3 regions of the Cupriavidus necator N-1 genome follow, and region 1 is predicted to be linked to each of the others. Evidence: predicted binding sites of a transcription regulator. Region 1 holds the regulator's gene; each other region holds the start of a gene.
What was found. Region 1 encodes sigma-54, which starts transcription at its own class of promoters, with help from an activator protein. Its sites were predicted from a motif close to TGGCANGNAANCTGCTTT; they were not measured.
Positions count from the first base shown of each region.

Region 1 (7,275 bases):
TTGAAGGCCGGTTCAACGCCAGGGCCCGGCATGCCGTCGGTACGCACCGACAGCGGGTGGCGGCGGCGCGTCTCGGAATAGCGCTGCACCAGTGCGTCGGTGCTGGCGGTCAGGAACACCACCTCGACCTGGTGCTCCGCGGCCAGCGCGCGCACGGTGTCGGGCAGCTGGTCGAGCGACTCGCGGCTGCGGATGTCAGTGGCGACGCCCAGGTGCGTATAGCCCTGGCTGTCGAGGTAGCGGGTCAGTTCCGGGATGAACTGAGCCGGCAGGTTGTCCACGCAGTAGTAGCCTGCGTCTTCGAGCACGTTCAGTGCGACGGACTTGCCGGAACCGGATATGCCGGTGATGAGGATGATGCGCATAGCAACTGAAGCATAGCATCACGTGATGAAGGCGTCATGACACCACGCACAAAGCAAGCATGGCGAACCTCGCGGTTCGCCATGCTTTTGCCGTCAGTTTGCGGCGCTGGGTGCGGCTCAGGCTGCCTTGGACAGGCATTCCTTCATGTAGGCCTTGTATTCGTCGCCCTTCTTGCCCTTGCCCGACTTGCTGCAGGAAGCCATTTTCTCCTGCTGGGTCTTGGACGCGCCCTTGGACAGGCATTCCTTCATGAACGCCTTGCGTTCGTCGCCCTTCTTGCCGGCGGCTTGCGTATTGCAGGCCTTCATCTTGTCCTGCTGGGCGTTGGCTGCGGGCTTGTCCGGGGTAGCCGGGGTGGCGGGCGTGGCAGGCATGGCCGGCGTTGCCGGTGCGGTGGCCGCTGGCTTGGCTGGCGTGGCGGGGGTTGCCGGCGTGGCCGTGGTCTGTGCAAAAGCGCTGGCGGCGATCATCGGGGTGACCAGCGCGCACATCGCGATCAGTTTCTTCATGCTTGCTCTCCTGGGTGTGGAAAACTTCATGGCCGCGCGCCATTGCCGGCGTTGCAGCTTCCGTAACGGGCGCGATGCCCATTACAGCACAAAACGGAGCATGCCTGAAGCACGTTGACGTTCTGCGTCAACGCCGTTGTAAGCAAATGAAAACGCTGGGGCTCAGAGCAGGCGGCCCTGGCCGCGCGAAACCGCATCGGCCTGCATCGCGGCGCGCTGCCGGTCCATGAAGTCGCGCAGCGTATCGATGCCGCGCAGGCGCAGGATGGTGTTGCGCACCGCGGCCTCGACCAGCACGGCCAGGTTGCGCCCGGCCGCCACCTGGATCTTGACCATGTGGATCGGCAGGCCCAGCACGTCCAGGTATTGCGAATCGAGCGGCAGCCGCTCGAACTCGCCGTCGTTGCGGCGCACCAACTGCACCACCAGTTTGATCTTCATCTTCCGCCGCACCGCGGTCTCACCGAAGATGGTCTTGATGTCGAGCAGGCCCAGGCCGCGCACTTCAAGCAGGTTCTGCAGCAGCGGCGGGCAGCGGCCTTCGATAAAATCCGGCCCCAGGCGCACGAAGTCCACGGCATCGTCGGCCACCAGCCCGTGGCCGCGCGAGATCAGTTCCAGGCCCAGTTCGCTCTTGCCCAGGCCCGATTCGCCCATGATCAGCACGCCCATGCCCAGGATGTCGAGGAAGACCCCGTGCATGGTCACGCGCGGCGCGGAGATGCGCGACAGGTACAGGCGCAAGTGGTCGATCACCGCGGCCGACGACACCGGCGTGGTGAACAGCGGCGTGGACGAGCGCGTGCAGCGCAGTTCCAGGTCGGGCGGCGGCTCCATGCCGTCGGCGATCACCAGGAAGGGCGGCTCCAACAGGATCAGCTCGCCCATCTGGCGCTTGCGGGTCTCATCGTCCAGCCGCTGGTAATAAGTGATTTCGGGCTTGCCGAGCACCTGGATGCGGTTGGGGTGGATCAGGTTCAGGTGGCCCACCAGGTCGGCGGCGGAGGTGGCTTCGCGGGCGAACTCCACGTCGAAGGCGCGGTCCGCGCCTTCCAGGCCGGCCACCCACGAGAGTTTGATGTCGGCTGCGTTGTCGTCGAAGATGGACTGGGAGGTGACGCCGGTGAGTTCCATGCGGTATGACTGGTGGGGCGGTTTGCGAAGCGCCTGGCGCCTGCCCGGTCTGGTGCCGGCCCGCCTGGGGGATCAGGGGATCAGGGATGCCATGCGATCAGCAGCTGATGGACGGCATCGGGCGTCGGCAGCGTGGCCAGTCCTTCGCGCATGTCGCGGTCGGAAAGCAGTTGCGCGATTTCTGACAGGATTTCCAGGTGCTGCTGCGTAGCCTGTTCGGGCACCAGCAGGAAGATCAGCAGCGATACCGGCTTGCCATCCGGCGATTCGAACGGAATCGGCTCGGCCAGGCGCATGAAGGCGGCCAGCGGCTGCTTCAGGCCCTTGATGCGGCCGTGCGGGATCGCCACGCCGGCGCCCAGGCCGGTGGATCCCAGCGACTCGCGCGCGAACAGGTTGTCCGTCACGATGGCGCGCGCCACACCATGGTTGTTCTCGAAGAGGAGCCCGGCCTGCTCGAACACACGCTTCTTGCTGGTGACGCTGACGTCCAGGGTGATGTTGCCGGGTGGCAGCAATTTGGCCAAACGATTCATGGGCGATGCGCAGGATTTCAGTTAGCGGGCAGATCGTTCCGCGGGGCAGTGGGCTGGCTCCGGGCTGCCGTTGGCCTGGCCGGAGGCGTCCGGCCCATTATAGAGCAGCGACTACCCCCGTATTGTGCAGCGCAGCGGGGCAAGCCGGTGCAGAACGATACATGGTGATGCAATCGTGCCTCCGGGCCGGGAGCCGGCGCACCGATGCGGGGCGCGGCCAGGATTCCCTCTCTTTGTATGGCGCAGCATACACCTTGGCGCTGCGCTTGCGAACACTCTTGCCCATTCGGGTGAAAAGCGTTGGCTCCGGCGCCACAGCCGGGCCGCACCGCCAGTGCGGGCGCGGCATGCCGGCGGCAACCCGGAACGCAAGGGCGCAAAAAAGCCGCGCTTCGTGGCGCGGCTTGCCTGTTCAATCCTGATTCAGCAGCCCGCTGCGGGGCTGCCGGGCACGGTCATTGCTGCATTTGCGCTGCGGCCATCTGGTACTTGACCGCTTCGCGGTCGTGGCCTTGCACGCGATCCTTGTAGCGGATCACCTGACGGTCCAGCTTGTCGACGAGTGCGTCGATCGCTGCATATAGGTCTTCGTGATGCGCCTCGACAAAGATGTCCTTGCCCTTGAGATGTAGATTAATTTCCGCGTACTGACGCCGGTCCTTTTCCTTGTGGTTGTCGACAGAGAGCAGCACGCTAACGCCAATGACCTGATCGAAATGCCTGACGATTCGCTCCAGCTTCGTTTCCACGTACTCACGCAGAGGGGGCGTGATGTCCAGGTGGTGTCCACTGATCTTGAAGTTCATAGCGCTTCTCCTTCTGAAAGAGCCTCACCAGGCAGGCGGTGGGCTCGGCTACAAAGACTTGCGGAGATTGACTGCGGGGATCTTCAGGGCTTCGCGATACTTGGCAACAGTGCGGCGCGCAACAACAAAGCCTTGCTCACCCAGCAGTTCGGCAATGCGACTGTCGGAAAGGGGATTCCTCGGGTCTTCGGCTCCTATCAGTTGCTTGATCAAGGCGCGGATGGCCGTTGATGAAGCCGCGCCACCGGTTTCGGTGGACACGTGGCTGCCGAAGAAGTACTTCAGTTCGAAAGTACCCATCGGCGTTGCCATGTATTTATTGGTCGTCACCCGGGAGATGGTTGACTCGTGTAAACCCAGTGTATCGGCAATCTCCCGCAAAACCAAGGGGCGCATGGCGATTTCGCCGTGACTGAAAAAGTTCTTTTGACGCTCGACAATGGCCTGCGAGACACGCAGGATTGTGTCGAACCTTTGCTGGATGTTCTTGATCAGCCAGCGCGCCTCTTGCAGCTTTTGCTGCAGTCCGGCCGTGCCGGACTCACCCTTCGCGCCACGCAGGATTTGGGCATACATATCGTTGATGCGCAGCCTCGGCATCACATCCGGATTGAGCTGCGCGATCCAGCCGCCGCCACCCTTGCGCACGAACACGTCCGGCACCACGAAATCCGCTTCCGGGCGGCTGTACGCATGGCCGGGGTAGGGCGCCAGCGAGCGGATCAGTTCGTGTGCGGACTTCAGTGCCACTTCATCTACCTGCAGCGCCTTCTTCAGCCGCGTGTAGTCGCGTACTGCGAGCAACTCCAGGTGATTGCTAACGATGTTCAGCGCCAGTTCGCGTTGCGGGTGCGTCAGGCGTCGCAACTGCAGGGCCAGGCACTCGGCGGCGTTGCGCGCACCCACGCCGGGCGGGTCGAAACTCTGCAGCAGCGTGAGGATGGCGTGGACTTCGTCGATCTCGAACTCGAGTTCTTCCGGCAACTCCGTGCAGATCTCCTCAAGCGATGCGCTCAGGTAGCCATCGTCGTCGAGCGATTCGATCAGGAAGATGGCCAGGCCTTTGTCGCGCGCCGAGATCTTCAGCGGCGTGAGCTGCTCCATCAGGTACTCGCGCAGCGTGGGCTCGGCCTCGCGCAGCTGCATCGGCGTTTTTTCATCCTCGTCGCCCTGGGGGCGGCGGGCAAAGTCGTCCAGGCTCCAGTCGCCGCTGCCGTAGTCGTCGCCGTTGCCGCTGTCGCCATAGCTGTCGTCGTCACCCGCGCCGTCGGCGCGAGCCTCGCCATTGCCCTGGGGCTCAGCCGGGGCGGGCGCCGGTGCGCTCTGCAGGTTGACCGAGCCGTCGGCCGCCACGCGCAGCGGGCTTTCGATCCAGTCGTTCTCGCGCTCGAGCAGCGGGTTTTCCGTCAGCGCCTGTTCGACCTCTTGCTGCAGTTCCAGCGTGGAGAGCTGCAGCAGCCGGATCGACTGCTGCAGTTGCGGGGTCAGGGCCAGATGCTGGGAAAGACGGAGCTGTAGCGACGGTTTCATGCGAGCTATTCTATGCGCATCTTTCCGTTGTTGGAACGGAAATTGCTATCGCTTATGCGGTCCGATCGCCGCTGGCTGTGGGAGGGCCCACGCGCACCCGCGAAGAGGCCTGCCGCTCGCGGGCAGGCCGTTAAGTCACATGCGGAAGTTCTCGCCCAGGTAGACGCGCCGCACTGCATCATTGGCGATGATTTCCTCGGGCTGGCCCGCGGCCAGCACCGTGCCTTCGCTGATGATGTAGGCGTGGTCGCAGATGCCGAGCGTCTCGCGCACGTTGTGGTCGGTGATCAGCACGCCGATATTGCGTGCCTTGAGGAAACTGACGATGCGTTGGATCTCGCCCACGGCGATCGGGTCCACGCCGGCGAAGGGTTCGTCCAGCAGGATGAAGCGCGGCGACGACGCCAGCGCGCGCGCGATTTCCACACGGCGGCGCTCGCCGCCCGACAGCGACAGCGCCGGGTTGTTGCGCAGGTGCGCGATCTGCAGGTCGTCGAGCAGCGAATCCAGGCGGCGCTCGATCTCGGTCTTGGGCAGCGGCTTGCCGTTGCTCACCTGAAGCTCCAGCACCGCGCGGATGTTCTCTTCGACGTTGAGCTTGCGGAACACCGAGGCTTCCTGCGGCAGGTACGACAGCCCCATGCGCGCGCGCTCGTGGATCGGCAGGCCGCTGATGTGGTCGCCGTCGAGCACGATATCGCCTTCGTCCAGCGCCACCAGGCCCACGATCATGTAGAACGAGGTGGTCTTGCCCGCGCCGTTAGGCCCGAGCAGGCCGACCACCTCGCCGCTCTTCACGTCGAGCGAGACGTCCTTGACCACCGTGCGCGAGCCATAGCGCTTCTTCAGGTGGCGCACGACCAGCGTGCTGCCGCCGGGAAGGACGGTGGAGGCTTCGACGGAAGGCTTGTCGGCGATGGTTGCGGTATCGGTCATTGGCACGGTCTGGCGTTCAGGCGTTTCTGGCGCGGGCAGGCAAGCCGGCGCCAGGCGTCAGGGTTTGTTGGCAGGCGCGGGCGCCGTCTTCAGGTCCAGCGGCGAGCCGCCATTGCCCGTGGCGCCGGCCTTCTGGTCCTGGCGCGGCGACAGCACCGCGCGCACGCGACCGGACGGATTGGCGGCCGCGGCGTCGCCACTGCCGCCGCCGGCGGCCGTGTAGAACTCCTTGCGGCTGTCGTAGGTCAGCACCGCGCCGCGGATCTCATCGACCTGCTTGGCGCCCTGCAGGCGCGCCATGCGGGCATTGCCGATCAGCTTGGAGTACTCCTGCTTGCCGTCGTACTCGATGCGGTCGCCCCAGCCGTCGATGTATTCGTCGACGCCTTCGCGCTTCTGGCGGATGTAGGCCTGCTTGCCCGGCTTGGCGGTGGCTACCGCGAACTGGTAGCCCTCGGGGTCGGTGCGCAGTTCGGCCGCGTCGGACTTCAGGATCATGGTGCCCTTGGTTAGCACCACGTTGCCGGTCAGCGTATAGATCTGCTTGACGTCGTCGTAGCTGGCGTTGTCCGCCTCCAGCACCATCGGCTTGTCGCGGTCCGCGCGCTCGGCCAGGGCGGGCTGGGCCAGCAGGCCGAAGGCCATGGCCAGGGCGAGCAGAGCCGGGGCGGTGCGTCGACGGGACGATGTCGTCAGGGAAGCAGTCATGTTGGCAGGGGTTGCTTGAGGGCGTCTGGGTACGTTGGTGCGGGTTGGTGCGGCCCCCGGGCCGGGGCTCAGGACCCCGGCGCGCGGCCTGGGGACGGCCCGGTGATGATGGTGCCGCGTACATTGCCGAGCAATTGTACTTCGCGCGTGACGTTGTTGAAGATCAGGCCGTTGGCGGTCATCACCGACGGGCCGCGCGTCAGCTTGACTGGCTTGTCGGTCTTGACGATGTCGTCATTGATCAGCAGCTGGAAATAACTGGATGCGGCGGTCAGCTGCGGGTCCTTGGACACGTCCACGCCCTGCTGGCGCATGACGAAGCCGTTGCCGTACAGGTCGATCACCGAGCCCTCGGCGTTCATGCGGCCCATATCGGCGCGGGCGGTGACCGGCGGGCGGTCCGGCTCGTACGCGCGCATGGCGGGCCGGGTCACTTCGTAGGTCTGGTCGTCCTCGAAATGGACCATGCGCTCGCCGGTGAAGCGGATCTTGGTGCTGCCGTCCGGCGCCAGCTCGGTGGCCGAGAAGCGGTCCATGAAGTAATCAGGCTCATGCTTCTTGGTGCTTTGCGCGGCCAGGTCTTCCTTGGGGGAGTTGATCTGGACCAGCCAGAACGTGCTGCCCGCCACGAAGGCCATCAGCAGCAGCGGCAGCAGCCGCATGACGATGCCGCTGAGGGAGGCGAGGAGTGCCTGCATGGTGTCCTTGGCGTTGTGCCGGTTGTGCCGGGCCCGCGCCCGCTCAGATGAC
Region 1 covers NC_015726.1:393,330-400,604, forward strand. The annotation lists gene rapZ (RNase adapter RapZ) at 1-365, opposite strand, end outside; gene CNE_RS01960 (PsiF family protein) at 483-875, opposite strand; gene hprK (HPr(Ser) kinase/phosphatase) at 1,038-2,009, opposite strand; gene ptsN (PTS IIA-like nitrogen regulatory protein PtsN) at 2,090-2,545, opposite strand; gene hpf (ribosome hibernation-promoting factor, HPF/YfiA family) at 3,001-3,351, opposite strand; gene CNE_RS01980 (RNA polymerase factor sigma-54) at 3,400-4,881, opposite strand; gene lptB (LPS export ABC transporter ATP-binding protein) at 5,017-5,817, opposite strand; gene lptA (lipopolysaccharide transport periplasmic protein LptA) at 5,875-6,525, opposite strand; gene lptC (LPS export ABC transporter periplasmic protein LptC) at 6,594-7,223, opposite strand; gene CNE_RS02000 (KpsF/GutQ family sugar-phosphate isomerase) at 7,267-7,275, opposite strand, start outside.

Region 2 (7,275 bases), 760 kb from region 1:
CGGGGCCGTTGGCGCTGGTGCTGGCCGCGCTCGGGGTCGGGCTGCTGGTCGCGCCGGTCGCCACCGCGCGCGTGCGCCTGCACGGCGGGCTAGCGGTTGGCATAACCCAGCTGGAACACCGCCGCCGACGGGCGCACCGCCTCCAGCCAGGCTGCGCCGGACGAGGTGCCGCTGCCATGGTGGGCCACCACCAGCACGTCGGCACGCAGCGCCTCGGCCGGCAACCTGTCGATCAACGCACGCTTGCGCTTTACCGTGCTGCATCCGCTCGCGGAGCAGGCGCAGCAGGCCGCCATTGCCAGCAATGCGCGCAGCTGCGTTCGCCACCCGACTGGCGAAGTGTGGGAGCGCTGCGGCCGCGCGGGTGTCCTGCGCTACCGGACCGATGAAACCGGCGCGGTGACCATGGACACCGCGCCCGGGGGCTTTGCGTTGTCAATGTTCCGGCAGGCGCAGCCGCGCTACTGGCGGGCGCGACCGCCGGCGCCGCGTTAGCGAGTCAGCTGGCCTTGCGGCGGCGCGTGCGGGTGGCGGGCGTGGCTGGCTCGGCCGCAGCGGGCCTGGCGCGGCTTCGTGCCGGCGGTACTGGCCGGGCCGGCTCCGCACCGGCGATGCGCCGTTCGCGCAGATGCGCCTTGGCGCGCTGCAGGCGGGGGGCGACGGTGTCCGCGCGCGCCAGCGCCACGCCGGCGGCCAGGACGTCGCCCAGCACCAGGTGGCTGATGCGCGAGGTCATCGGCGTGTAGACCTCGCTGTCTTCCTCGACGTCGGAAAACACACACACGTCGGCCAGCCGAGCCAGCGGCGAGCCGCTGTGCGTGATCGCCAGCACGCTGGCGCCGCTGCTGCGCGCCAGCGTGGCGGCGGTCAGCATGTCCCAGGTGCGGCCGCTGTTGGAGACCAGCACGGCCACGTCGCCACGGGCGAGCAGCGCGGCCGACATGCTGAACACATGCGGGTCGGAATACGCAACGGTCGGCATGCCCAGGCGGAAGAACTTGTGCTGGATATCCAGCGCGACGATGCCGGAGTTGCCGCAGCCGTAGAACTCGATGCGCCGCGCGCCGGCGAGCAGCTGGATGCCATGCTCGATCTGGTCGGCGGAGAGCGCATTGCGCACGCTCATCAGCGTGGCAATGGTGCGGTCGAAGACCTTGCCGGCGATGTCCGCGGGGCGGTCGTCGGCCGCTACGTCCTGGTGCACGAAGGGCGTGCCGCCACCGACGTTCTGCGCGAACTGCAGCTTGAATTCGCGGAAGCCGTCGTAGCCCAGCGCCGCGCAGAAGCGCGCGATGGTGGGCTGCGACACGCCGGCGCGCTCAGCCAGTTCGGGCATCGACAGCCGGATCACGGCGGCGCCATGCCGGGCGACATAGTCGGCCAGGCGGCGTTCAGAAGGGCGGAGCGTGTCGTAGACGGCTAGGATTCGGTCGCGCATGGCGGCGGGGTGGCAGTGTCGGGGGTTCGGATATGTAGAGATTCTACATCGGATGGCGCCGCATCTTGCCCGAAATGGTGCGTCGTCCGCCCTGGGGGTTTGCCCTGATTCCGGGAATTTCTGCGCAATTGTGATGCATGAGCGGGTCGACGGCGCGCTTGTGCTCGGTATAATGGCAGCGATCTGTAGAAAATCTACATGCGATGGCGCGGCATTGCCGCGCTGCCACCCAGCCCACAAGGAACGTCTCCGCCATGCCTTCTGCCGTCCATGCCGAGCTTCTTGCCGTCACCGAGCGCATCGTTGCGCGCAGCCGCGCCAGCCGTGCAGCCTACCTTGCCCGCTGCGAGCGCGCGCAGGCTGAACTGGGGCCGCTGCGCGGCATGTCCTGCGCAAACCTGGCGCACGGCTTTGCCGCACTGCCGGCCAACGACAAGCTGAAGCTGCGCGTCGACCATGCGCCCAACCTGGGCATCGTCACCGCGTACAACGACATGCTGTCGGCGCACCAGCCGTACGAGCGCTACCCCGCCGTGATCCGCGAGGCCGCGCGCGCGGTCGGTGCGGTGGCGCAGGTGGCTGGCGGCGTGCCGGCGATGTGCGACGGCATCACGCAGGGCAACCCGGGCATGGAGCTGTCGCTGTTCTCGCGCGATGCGATTGCCATGGGCACCGCGGTGGCGCTGTCGCACAACACCTTTGATGCGGCCCTGATGCTGGGCGTGTGCGACAAGATCGTGCCGGGACTGCTGATGGGCGCGCTGCAGTTCGGCCACCTGCCGATGGTGTTCGTGCCGGCGGGCCCGATGGCCAGCGGGCTGCCCAACAAGGAGAAGGCGCGCGTGCGCCAGCTATACGCCACCGGCCAGGTCGGGCGCGATGCGCTGCTCGAGGCCGAATGCCAGGCCTACCACGGCGCCGGCACCTGCACCTTCTACGGCACCGCCAACAGCAACCAGTTCCTGATGGAAATCATGGGCCTGCACCTGCCGGGCGCGGCCTTCGTGCACCCGGACAGCGGCCTGCGCGATGCGCTGACCGCGGCGGCCGCGCAACGCGCGATCGCCCTGCGCGCGCGCGGCGACGAATACCTGCCGCTGGCGCGCATCGTTGACGAACGCGCCATTGCCAACGCCATGGTCGGCCTGCTGGCGACCGGCGGCTCCACCAACCACACCATCCACCTGGTGGCGATGGCGCGCGCCGCGGGCATCGTCATCGACTGGAATGATTTCGACCTGCTGTCACGCATCACGCCGCTGCTGGCGCGCGTCTACCCGAATGGCTCGGCCGATGTGAACCACTTCCATGCCGCGGGCGGCGCCGGCTTCGTCATCCGCGAACTGCTGCAGGCCGGTCTGCTGCACGAGGACGTGCAGACCGTGGCCGGCCCCGGGCTGGCCCGCTATGCGCAGGAGCCGGTGATGACCGACGGCGTGCTGCGCTGGCGCGACGGCGCGGCGCACAGCGGCGACGCGCAGGTGCTGGCGACGGCCGCGGAGCCTTTCTCGGCCGAGGGCGGGTTGCGGCTGATGCAGGGCAACTTGGGCCGCGGCGTGATCAAGGTCTCGGCGGTGGCGCCGGAGCACCGCGTGGTCGAAGCCCCGGTGCGGGTGTTCGATGCGCAGGAGGCGCTGCAGGCGGCCTTCGATGCGGGCGAGCTGACCGGCGACCTGGTCGCGGTGGTGCGTTTCCAGGGGCCGAACGCCAACGGCATGCCCGAGCTGCACCGCCTGACTCCGGTGCTGGGCGCGCTGCAGGACGCCGGCCACAAGGTGGCGCTGGTGACCGACGGCCGCATGTCCGGCGCGTCGGGGAAGGTGCCGGCGGTGATCCACGTCGGCCCCGAGGCGCTGGCCGGCGGCGCGCTGGCGCGCGTGCGCGATGGCGACCGCATCCGTGTCGATGCCGTTGCCGGCACGCTGCAGTGGCTGGGCGACGAAGGCGAATTCGCGGCGCGCGAACTGGCCGCGGCGCCGGACGACGATTTCGCGCAATTCAGCCTGGGGCGCGGCCTGTTCGGCCTGTTCCGGCGCCACGCGCGCATCGCGGAAGAGGGCGGCAGCGCACTTGACCTGTCCGAGGCGGATGCCGAGGCCGGCGCAGGCCGGCGCCAACGTACCGCAGCGGCGCAATCCGTCGCACAATAGCCAGGCCTGAGGCCGATTTTCCCCTGAAGTTTCCTGCGGGGCGGCAGCGCCCCCGGGCGTCCTTGCGCCGCCGCAAGGACGCCCAGCTGGACCGACAAGGACAGACAAGGATGGCGACACCATCCGATACCAAGACCGACGGAGCAGACATGATCTATATCCTGATGGGCGTTTCCGGCAGCGGCAAGACCACGGTCGGCCAGTTGCTGGCGCAGCGCCTGGGCTGCGGCTTCCATGACGCCGATGCATTCCACAGCGACGCCAACAAGGCCAAGATGCACGCGGGCATCCCGCTGACCGACGAAGACCGCTGGCCGTGGCTGGCGGCCATGCGTGCCGCCATCGACGCGGCCCGGGCCGAAGGCCGCACCCAAGTGTTCACCTGCTCGGCATTGCGCCAGGCCTACCGCGACCGGCTGACTCCGCCCGACGGCGGCGTGACCTTCGTCTTCATGAAGGGCGACGCATCGCTGATCGGCACGCGCCTGTCCGCGCGCACGGAACACTTCTTCAACCCCGACCTGCTGCAAAGCCAGTTCGATACGCTGGAAGAGCCCAGCGACGCGCTGGTGCTCGACATCCGCCAGTCCCCCGAGGCGCTGGTCGCCACCATCCTGCAGGCCACGGTGTCGCAGGGCGCCGGCGCGGCGCGCTGACCGCGCCGGCCGTTCCGGTCGGCTCGTTCCCGCGCAGCCCGCAAGCGGCCGCCAGCCTGGCTGGCGGCCGTTTTTGCGTGCGCTGGCAGACATCTTGCTAGTTCACTTTCCGTGCCGGCCGGCACCCGCCAGCTTGCGGGATTCGCCGGTACGGGTATGCTGAAAGGGCCAGTGACTCGACAGTATCGCCGTGGGCGCCCCGAACGGGCAGGCGCGGCGGGCTGGGGACAGGAAAGCCAGGGCAAAACCAGGGCAGCCGGTAGCGACCACGAAGTCGCAATGAAGCGGTAGCACCGGAAGCCCGCGACATGGAGGAACGGCCATCATGGCGGGGCGGTATTTCGACGAGATGCTGGACTGGCGCACGGACGGGGCGCAATTAGTCATCCAGGCGGGGCAGGCATTGCCTGAAGGCGCGGTGCGCCCGCATTACCGGCATTTCGCTGACTGGCTGGCGCGGCAGTCTGAAAGCACGATGGGCAACAAGCGCGCCGAGGCCGACCTGATCTTCCGGCGCGTGGGCATTACCTTTGCCGTCTACGGCGACAAGGATGAGGCCAACAGCGGCACCGAACGCACCATTCCGTTCGACGTGGTCCCGCGCATCTTCCCGGCCAGCGAATGGGCGCTGCTGGAAAAGGGCCTGCGTCAGCGCGTGGCCGCGCTCAACCGCTTTGTCCACGATATCTACCACGGCCAGGACATCATCCGCGCCGGCGTGATCCCACCCGACCAGATCTACAACAACGCCCAGTACCGGCCCGAGATGCTCGGCGTCAACGTGCCGCACGACATCTATGCGCACGTGGCCGGCATCGATGTGGTGCGCGCCGGCGAGGGCGAGTTCTACGTGCTGGAAGACAACCTGCGCGTGCCCTCGGGCGTGTCGTACATGCTGGAAAACCGCAAGATGATGATGCGGTTGTTCCCGGATCTGTTCGCGCGCAACCGCGTGGCGCCGGTGGCCCACTATCCTGACCTGTTGCTCGACATGCTGCGCGGGGTGTCGCCGCAGGCCATTGCCGATCCTACCGTGGTGGTGCTGACACCGGGCATGTACAACTCGGCGTACTTCGAGCATGCCTTCCTGGCGCAGCAGATGGGCGTGGAGCTGGTCGAAGGCAGCGATCTCTTCGTCGAGGACGACCACCTGTTCATGCGCACCACGCAGGGCCCGCAGCGCATCGACGTGATCTACCGCCGCGTCGACGACGACTTCCTCGACCCGCTGGTGTTCCGCCACGATTCCTCGCTGGGCGCGGCCGGCCTGCTGTCGGTCTACCGCGCCGGCAACGTGACCATCTGCAATGCCATTGGCACGGGCGTGGCCGACGACAAGTCGATCTATCCGTACGTGCCCGACATGATCCGCTTCTACCTGGGCGAAGAGGCGATCCTCAGCAACGTGCCGACCTATATGTGCCGACGCCCGGACGACCTGCAGTACGTGCTGGACCATATGGAAGAACTGGTGGTCAAGGAGACCCACGGCGCCGGCGGCTACGGCATGCTGGTCGGCCCGGCCGCGACGCGGGCCGAGATCGATGCCTTCCGCGAAGTAGTGAGGGCGCGCCCGGAGCAGTACATCGCGCAGCCGACGCTGGCGCTGTCGACCTGCCCGACCTATGTGGAGTCGGGCATCGCGCCGCGCCATATCGACCTGCGCCCGTTCGTGCTGTCGGGCAAGGAGGTGCGCATGGTGCCCGGCGGCCTGACCCGCGTGGCGCTGCGCGAAGGCTCGCTGGTGGTGAATTCCTCGCAAGGGGGCGGCACCAAGGACACCTGGGTGCTGGAACGATGAACGCGAACCACGTGATGACCGCCGCAATGACCGCCATGGCGACCGCCGCCATGCCAGGAGAGCCCGCATGCTGAGCCGCACCGCCGACCACCTGTTCTGGATGGCCCGCTACACCGAGCGCGCGGAGAACACCGCGCGCATGCTCGACGTCAACTACCAGACCTCGCTCCTGCCGCAATCGGCCGAGGTGGCCGAGCAGGGCTGGTGGGCCATGCTCGATATCTCCGAGCTGACCGACGTCTTCGACCACAAGTACGGGCTGCTGTCGCGCGACGATGTGATCGACTTCATGGTGCGCGACATGACCAACGCCTCGTCCATCATGAGCTGCCTGCGCGCGGCGCGCGAGAACGCGCGCGCGGTGCGCGGGTCGCTGACCACCGAGGTCTGGGAGACCGTCAACACCACCTGGCTGGAGGTGCAGCGCCTGATCGCCGACGGCGTGCTGAAGGAAGACCCGTCGCGCTTCTTCGAATGGGTCAAGTTCCGCTCGCACCTGGCGCGCGGGGTGCAGTTCGGCACCATGCTCAAGGACGATGCCTTCCACTTCATGCGGCTGGGCACGTTCCTGGAGCGCGCCGACAACACCGCGCGGATCCTCGACGTCAAGTTCCAGGCATCGGGCAGCGACGAGAGCGATGCCAACCGCGACCAGAACGATTTCTATCACTGGGCCGCGGTGCTGCGCTCGGTATCGGGCTTCGAGGTCTACCGCAAGGTCTATCGCGCGGTCATTACGCCGCAGCGCGTGGCCGAGCTGCTGATCCTGCGGCCCGACATGCCGCGCTCGCTGGTGTCGAGCATGGACGAGGTGGTGGCCATCCTGCACACGGTGCGCAACCAGCAGTCGGCGGAAACCGAGCGCCAGGCTGGTAAACTCCACGCCGACCTGAAGTACGCGCGCATCGACGACATTTTCGCTGTCGGCCTGCACGCGTACCTGACCAGCTTCCTGGAGCGCATCGGCGATCTCGGCAATGGCATCAGCCGGGACTTCCTCGTGCCGCTGCTGGCTGCCTGAGATAGGCCGCCGGCAGCCTCCATGTGCCGCCGCCGCGCCCTGATACCGTGAAATACAAGATCCACCACCATACTGTTTACCGCTACGCCGAGCCGGTGCGCCGCAGCGTGCACGAAGTGCGGCTCGAGCCGCGTTCGGGCCCGCTGCAGACCGTGCACCGCTGGCAACTGGTCGCGCCTGGCAATCCGTCAGCGGCGCATGACGGCTTC
Region 2 covers NC_015726.1:1,151,293-1,158,567, forward strand. The annotation lists partial or broken gene CNE_RS05465 (ComEC/Rec2 family competence protein) at 1-389, shown strand, start outside; gene CNE_RS05470 (MurR/RpiR family transcriptional regulator) at 500-1,438, opposite strand; gene edd (phosphogluconate dehydratase) at 1,693-3,588, shown strand; gene CNE_RS05480 (gluconokinase) at 3,738-4,244, shown strand; gene CNE_RS05485 (circularly permuted type 2 ATP-grasp protein) at 4,570-6,045, shown strand; gene CNE_RS05490 (alpha-E domain-containing protein) at 6,113-7,066, shown strand; gene CNE_RS05495 (transglutaminase family protein) at 7,114-7,275, shown strand, end outside.
Region 2: a site for sigma-54 is predicted at 4,328-4,345, ahead of CNE_RS05485 (circularly permuted type 2 ATP-grasp protein). Genes of this name have one in related genera too.

Region 3 (7,275 bases), on a different replicon from region 1:
CGATGCCTTCCTGCGCCATGCGTGGGAGACCGAGCGGACCTTTGCCGGGCGCGTGGGCACCGCGCGGCCCGGGGGGCAGCTGTGATGGCCATGCAGGCACCACCGGCGCTGTGCTGCGACGCCGTGCGCAAGGCGTTCGGCAGCCGCGCGGCCCTGGACGGGGTCTCGCTCAGCGTGCGGCGCGGCGAGTTCGTGGCACTGCTCGGGCCCAACGGGGCGGGCAAGACCACGCTGTTCCAGATCCTCAGCGGCCTGTTCGTGGCCGATGCGGGGCAGGTCACGGTCATGGGCAGCGACATGCGGCGCGATCCGGTGCGTGCGCTGGCACGGCTGGGCATCGTGTTCCAGCAGCCGGCCATCGACCTGGACCTGCCGGTGCTGGCCAACCTGCGCTTTCACGCGGACCTGCACGGGCTGCCGCGCCGAGTGGCGGCGCAGCGCATCGCCCGGCTGCTCGATGACTTCGGGCTGGCGGCGCGTGCGCGCGCACCGGTGCGCGAGCTTTCTGGCGGCAACCGGCGCAAGGTGGAACTGGCGCGCGCGCTGCTGCATGAACCGGCCATGCTGCTGCTGGACGAGCCGACGGTGGGGCTGGACCCGGCCTCGCGCGCGCAGCTGGTGGCCGATGCCCGGCGGCTGACGGCGCGGGCGCAGGCCGGCGTGCTGTGGGCCACCCACCTGGTGCAGGAGGTGGAGCACGCCGACCGCGTGATCGTGCTGGACCGCGGCACCGTGCGTTTCGACGGCACCCCGGCCGCACTGCGCGGCGCTGCGGCGTGCGACACCCTGGAGGGCGCCTTCCTGGCCATGACGCCGCCGGCCCCTGTCACTGACCCGGCTGCGAGGCGCGTACCCGCATGAACAAGATGCCATCCCCCGTCTGGTTTGCCTTTACCTTGCTGCTGGTTACGACGCTGCTGGTTGCCGCCGGCCTGGCCGAAGGCGCGCAGGGCGGCGCCGCGCCCCCCGTCGGCCAGGCTACCAACCAGGTCTTCGTCTCGAGCGAGAAGGACGATGCCCTCGCCGTCTTCGATGCCCGCAGCCGGCAGCTGGTCGCGGTATGGCGGCAGTGCAAGCGCCCGCGCCACCTGCAGCTGTCGCCCGACCGCACGCGCCTGTACGTGGCCTGCAGCGACGACAACCGGGTGGATGTGGTCGATGTGGCCAGCCGCAAGACCGTGGCATCGCTGCCGGTGGGGGACGATCCGGAGTTGTTCGATCTCAGCCAGGACGGCCGCACGCTCTATGTCTCGAATGAAGAGGACGGGCTGCTGTCGGCCTACGACACGGCTTCGGGCAAGCGCGTGTTCGCGCTTAGGGTGGGCGAGGAGCCGGAGGGCGTCAGGGTCAGCGCCGACGGCAGGCATGTGTACGTGACCTCGGAGGTGGCCAACCTGGTCCATGTCATCGACGTGGCCTCGCGCAAGGTGATCCGCAATATCCAGGTCGGCAACCGGCCGCGGCGGCTGCTGCTGGTGCGCGGCGGCAAGGAGCTGTGGGTGTCCAACGAGCTCTCGGCCAGCGTCAGCGTGATCCGCACCGATACCTTCGAGGTGGCCCAGACCATCGCCTTCGCGCCCCGGGGCTTTCGCGCCGAGGACGTGACCCCGGTGGGCATGGCGGCCAGCGGCGACGGCACGCGCGCCTATATCGGGCTGGGCCGCGCCAACCATGTCGCGGTGGTCGAGGTGGCGTCGCGCCGGGTGCAGGACTATGTGCTGGTCGGCCGCCGCGCATGGGGGCTGGCGCTGAGCCGCGACAACGCGCGGCTTTATGTCGCCAACGGCCTGTCCGACGATGTCAGCGTGGTGGACACCGCCAGCCGCAAGGCGGTGGCCACGCTCAAGGCGGGCCGGGTGCCGCATTCGGTGGCGATCGATGACTGAGCGCTCGCGTGCGTGGTGGCAGTGGTGGCGTGCCGGGTTGGGCGCCATGGCGTTGGCGTGGCTGCCTGCCGCGGTGCACGCTGCCGAGGTGCGCGTGGCGGTCGTGTCGCAGGCCGACGACGCGCGCTATGCGCCCCGGCGCCTGGCGCAGCGCTATCCCGGCCAGCCGCAGGGCCGTGCGCTCGACGGCGCCCAGGTGGCGGCCGCGGAAGCGCGCGTGGCGCTCGAGGCCGCGGGCCAGTCGCTCAGGCTGGAAGCCCAGGAAGCCCGCACCGGCGCCGAGGTGGCCCCGCTGGTCGCTGCGCTGGCGCGGCAGGGCACGCGCTATATCCTGCTGGACCTGCCGTCGGCGTCGGTCAGGGCGGCCGCGGGCGCGGTCAGGCCGGGCGAGGCCTTGTTGTTCAACGTGTCCGCCGATGACGACGCGTTGCGCGGCGCCGGCTGCGCGCCGGTGCTGCTGCACACGCTGCCCAGCCTGCGCATGCGCGCGGATGCGCTGATGCAGTACCTGGTGTTGCGCAAATGGCGCCGCGCCCTGCTGCTGAGCGGCCCGTCCGCGGCCGATGCGGCGCAGCGCGATGCGCTGGTGATGTCGGCGCGGCGCTTTGGCATTGCCTGGTCGGGGCAGCGCACCTTCAGGCTGTCCAACGACCCGCGTGAGCGCGACCAGGCCAACCTCGGCCTGCTGACCGGCGGCGTGGACTATGACGTGGTGGTGGTGGCCGATGCCGACGGCGAGTTCGCCCGCGGCGTGCCCTACGCCACGCTGCTGCCGCGCCCGGTGGTGGGCGCCAGCGGGCTGGGCGCGCAGGCGTGGCACTGGGCCTGGGAGCGCAATGGCGGGCCGCAGCTCAACCGGCGCTTCATGCGGGCGGCGGGCCGTCCGATGACCGGCTACGACTGGGCTGCATGGGTGGCGGTCAAGGCCATCGCCGAGAGCGTGGCGCGCCTGCCCAGGGCCGGGTTTGCCGGACAGGCGCAGGCGCTTGCCGCCGGGCAGGTGGTGGTGGACGGCTTCAAGGGGCCGCCACTGTCGTTCCGCCGCTGGGACCGCCAGCTGCGCCAGCCGGTGTTGCTGGCTCACCCTGACGGCGTGGTCGGCATGGCCCCGGTGGAAGGCGTGCTGCATCCGAAGAACAACCTCGACACCCTGGGCGCCGATGAAGCCGACACGGCGTGCCGGACCCCATCCGCGTAGCGCACCCATGGCCTCCATCCTGATCCATCGCTGGCGCGCGCTGCGCGCGGTTTGCGGGCGCGAGCTGCGCAAGTACCTGCGCCAGCCCGGGCGCCTGCTGTCGTCGCTGGTGCGCCCGCTGCTGTGGCTGCTCGTGTTTGCCGCGGGCTTCCAGAACGCGCTGGGCGTCGCCATTGCGCCGCCCTATGACACCTACATCGAATACAAGATCTACGTGGCGCCCGGACTGCTGGGCATGATCGCGCTGTTCAACGGCATGCAGTCGTCGCTGGCCATGGTGTACGACCGCGAGATGGGCGTGATGCGGCTGCTGCTGACCGCGCCGCTGCCGCGGGGCTGGCTGCTGGGTTGCAAGCTGGCGGCGGGCACGGTGCTGTCGCTGCTGCAGATGGCCGCGTTCCTGCTGGTGGCGATGGCCTTCGGCATCCGCTTCGAGTCCCTGCACCTGCTGGCGGCGACGGGCGCCATGGCGCTGGCCGCGCTGATGCTGGGCGCGCTGGGCCTGCTGCTGTCGGTCCATGTGCGCCAGCTCGAGAACTTTGCCGGCACCATGAACTTCGTGATCTTCCCGATGTTCTTCATCAGCTCGGCGCTGTATCCGCTGTGGAAGCTGCAGGAGTCGGGCGCGGAGCTGGTGTACCAGCTGGCCCGCTTCAATCCCTTCACCCACGCGGTCGAGGCGATCCGCTTTGCGCTGTACGGGCAGGTGGCACCGCTGAGCCTGGCGGTGGTGGCGGGCAGCGCGGTGGTGTTCTTCGCGCTGGCGCTGCAGGGCTACGACCCGCAGCGCGGCATGGCGCGCCGGGGGCAGCAGGCATGAGGCGCCGGACGCGGGGCATGGTCCTGCTGATGGCGGCCGCACTGGGCATGGCCAGTCCGGCGGTACCGGCTGCCGGGGCAGCGGACGCCGTCATCGCGCACAGCGATCCGCTGCAGTCGCCGCAATGGGCCTGGATCCAGAAGGAGCTGCTGCAGACTGGCCCGGTGGTGTTCGACAGCCGCGTCAGGGTGACCGGGCCGGCGTTTGCGGAAGACCCCATGCGCGTGCCGATCGCCTTCGATGCCTCGGCGCTGGGCGAAGTGGATCGCATCGTGGTGGCGGTGGACCGCAACCCGATCCGCGAGGTGCTGGCGTTCGAACCGCTGCGGGTGCGCCCGTCGCTGTCGTTCCGCTTCAAGCTGGAACAGGCATCGCCGGTGCGGGTGGCGGCGCGCACGCGCGATGGCACCTGGCATGTCGGCAGCGTGCTGGTCGATGCCGGCGGCGGGGGCTGCACGGTGCCCGGCGCCACGCGCCGCGACGGCAGCTGGAGCCGCACGCTCAACCGCGTGGACGCGCGCGTGTTCCCGGGCTTCGGCGGGGCCGCGGCACGCGTGCGGCTGCGCGTGATGCATCCGATGGATACCGGCCTGGCGGCAGGCATCCCGGCGTTCCATATCGAGACCCTGGTCCTGAATGACGCGGCCCGGCAGCCGCTGCTGCGACTGACGCTGCATGAGCCGGTTGCCGAGAATCCGATCTTCTCCTTCGACCTGCGCGATGCCGTGCCGCCGGGCATGACGGTGGCCGGCCACGACAACAACGGCAACCGCATCGCGGCGCGGGTGTCCCCATGAAGCGACGATTGCTACTGTGGTTGCTGCTATGCCTGGCGGGCCAGCCCGTGCCGCCGGCACTCGCCCAGCAGGCCGCGCTGCAGCCTCCTGACTACCGCCTGGCCCCGCGCGAGATCGCCGCGGGCGTGTGGCTGCTGGAAGGCGCCAATGCCGACTTCGCGCCCGGCAACGGCTGCAACATCATCAATACGGCGTTTATCGACACCGGCGACGGCGTGGTGGTCATCAACACCGGCCCGTCGCGGCTGTATGGCGAGCAGCAGCGCAAGGCGATTGCATCGGTCACGGCCGCCCCGGTGCGGCTGGTGCTGAACCTGAACCTGCATCCAGACTATTTCTTCGGCAACCAGGCCTATGCCGATGTGCGCGGCAGCGCCCTGGCCGGCACCATCGACGGGGCGCGGCGCGAGGGCGCCGCTTATGCCGACAACCTCTACCGCCTGTGCGGCGACTGGATGCGCGGCACCGAGTCCGTGCCGGCTGCCCACGCGCTGGCGCCGGGCCGCCGCACGATCGGGCGCCATACGCTGGAGCTCGTGCGCCTGGACGGCCATACCGGCGACGACCTGGTGGTGCTGGACCACAGCGCGGGCGTGGTCTTTGCCGGCGGACTGGTGTTCCGGCAACGCATTCCGACCACGCCGCACGCGGATATCGGCCGCTGGCTGGCCAGCCTGGACCGGCTGCAGGCGCTGCTGGCCGACAGCGGGGCGCGCGTGCTGGTCCCCAGCCACGGGCCAGTGCCTGCGGCCGGCGGCGGCGCAGAGGCCATCGCGCAGACGCGCGGTTACCTGCAATGGCTGGATACGCGCCTGCGCGAGGCCGCGGCGCAGGGGCGGGACCTGGCCGAGGTCATGGCGATGCCGGTGCCGCAGCCCTACGCGCACTGGGCCGCGATGCCCGCGGAGTACCTGCACAACGTCGGCCATCTCTACCCGGCGCGCGAGGAAGCCGCGCTTGGGCACTGACGCCGGCCAGCCGTGGCGGGCTGTTCAATTCTGGAGCAGCTGCAACGCAGTGTTGCGCGCTGGCACGGCTGCCATCACGCAGCGGGGCCGCAACCGGCGTGCTGGTGCGGGGATGCGACTGGCATGGGAATTGCCAAAGGCATGTCTGGTGTGTGGCGCAGTGGCGCACCAGGGAAACCCAAAACAAGAGAGGAGATGGCAATGAGGACGTTACGAGTAGTGATGGCGGTTGCGGCTGCCGCGGCCAGTCTGGCCGCGCAGGCGGCAGTGACCGATGCCATGATCGAGAACGACGCAAAGAGCCCCGGCGATGTGTTGTCGTGGGGCATGGGCCCGCAAGGCCAGCGCTATTCCACGCTGTCGCGCATCAATACGAAGAACGTCGGGCAGCTGGTGCCGGCGTGGTCGTTCTCGTTTGGCGGCGAGAAGCAGCGCGGGCAGGAATCGCAGCCGCTGATCCATGACGGCAAGATGTTCGTGACGGCCTCGTATTCGCGCATCTATGCGCTGGACCTGAAGACCGGGCGCAAGCTCTGGAAGTATGAGCACCGGCTGCCCGAAGGCATCATGCCGTGCTGCGACGTGGTGAACCGCGGTGCGGCACTCTACGACAACCTGGTGATCTTCGGCACGCTCGATGCGCAGCTGGTGGCGCTGGACCAGAAGACCGGCAAGGTGGTGTGGAAGGAGAAGCTGGAAGACTACGCTGCCGGCTATTCGTACACGGCGGCGCCCATGATCGTCAAGGGCATGGTGCTGACCGGCATCTCGGGCGGCGAGTTCGGCGTGGTGGGCCGGGTCGAGGCGCGCGATGCCAAAACCGGGCAGCTGGTGTGGTCGCGGCCGGTGGTGGAAGGCCATATGGGCTACAAGTACGACAAGGACGGCAACAAGACCGAGAACGGCGTGACCGGCACCGCCAACGCAAGCTGGCCGGGCGAGACCTGGAAGACCGGCGGCGCCGCCACCTGGCTGGGCGGCACCTATGATCCGGCCACCGGGCTGGTGTACTTCGGCACCGGCAATCCGGGCCCGTGGAACAGCCATATCCGCAAGGGCGACAACCTCTACTCGGCCTCGACGGTGGCGCTGGATCCCGCCACCGGCAAGATCGTCTGGCACTACCAGAACACCCCGAACGACGGCTGGGATTTCGATGGCGTCAATGAGTTCGTGACCTTCGACCTGGACGGCAAGCGCATGGGCGGCAAGGCTGACCGCAATGGCTTCTTCTACGTCAACGACGCGGCCAGCGGCAAGCTGGTCAACGCCTTCCCCTTCGTCAAGAAGATCACCTGGGCCACCGGCATCGACCTGAAGAGCGGCCGCCCCAACTACATCGCCGAAGGCCGTCCCGGCGACCCCGCCGCCGGCAGCGACGAGAAGAAGGGCAAGTCCGTGTTTGCCGCGCCGGGCTTCCTTGGCGGCAAGAACCAGCAGCCGATGGCTTACAGCCCGCAGACCGGCCTGTTCTACGTGCCCGCCAACGAGTGGGGCATGGATATCTGGAACGAGCCCATCAGCTACAAGAAGGGTGCTGCCTTCCTGGGCGCGGGCTTCACCATCCGTCCGCTGAACGAGGACTATATCGGCACGTTGCGGGCCA
Region 3 covers NC_015723.1:1,064,829-1,072,103, forward strand. The annotation lists gene CNE_RS22985 (tripartite tricarboxylate transporter substrate binding protein) at 1-85, shown strand, start outside; gene CNE_RS22990 (ABC transporter ATP-binding protein) at 85-861, shown strand; gene CNE_RS22995 (PQQ-dependent catabolism-associated beta-propeller protein) at 858-1,886, shown strand; gene CNE_RS23000 (type 1 periplasmic-binding domain-containing protein) at 1,879-3,084, shown strand; gene CNE_RS23005 (ABC transporter permease) at 3,092-3,904, shown strand; gene CNE_RS23010 (quinoprotein dehydrogenase-associated SoxYZ-like carrier) at 3,922-4,701, shown strand; gene CNE_RS23015 (quinoprotein relay system zinc metallohydrolase 1) at 4,698-5,669, shown strand; gene CNE_RS23020 (PQQ-dependent methanol/ethanol family dehydrogenase) at 5,871-7,275, shown strand, end outside.
Region 3: a site for sigma-54 is predicted at 5,789-5,806, ahead of CNE_RS23020 (PQQ-dependent methanol/ethanol family dehydrogenase). Genes of this name have one in related genera too.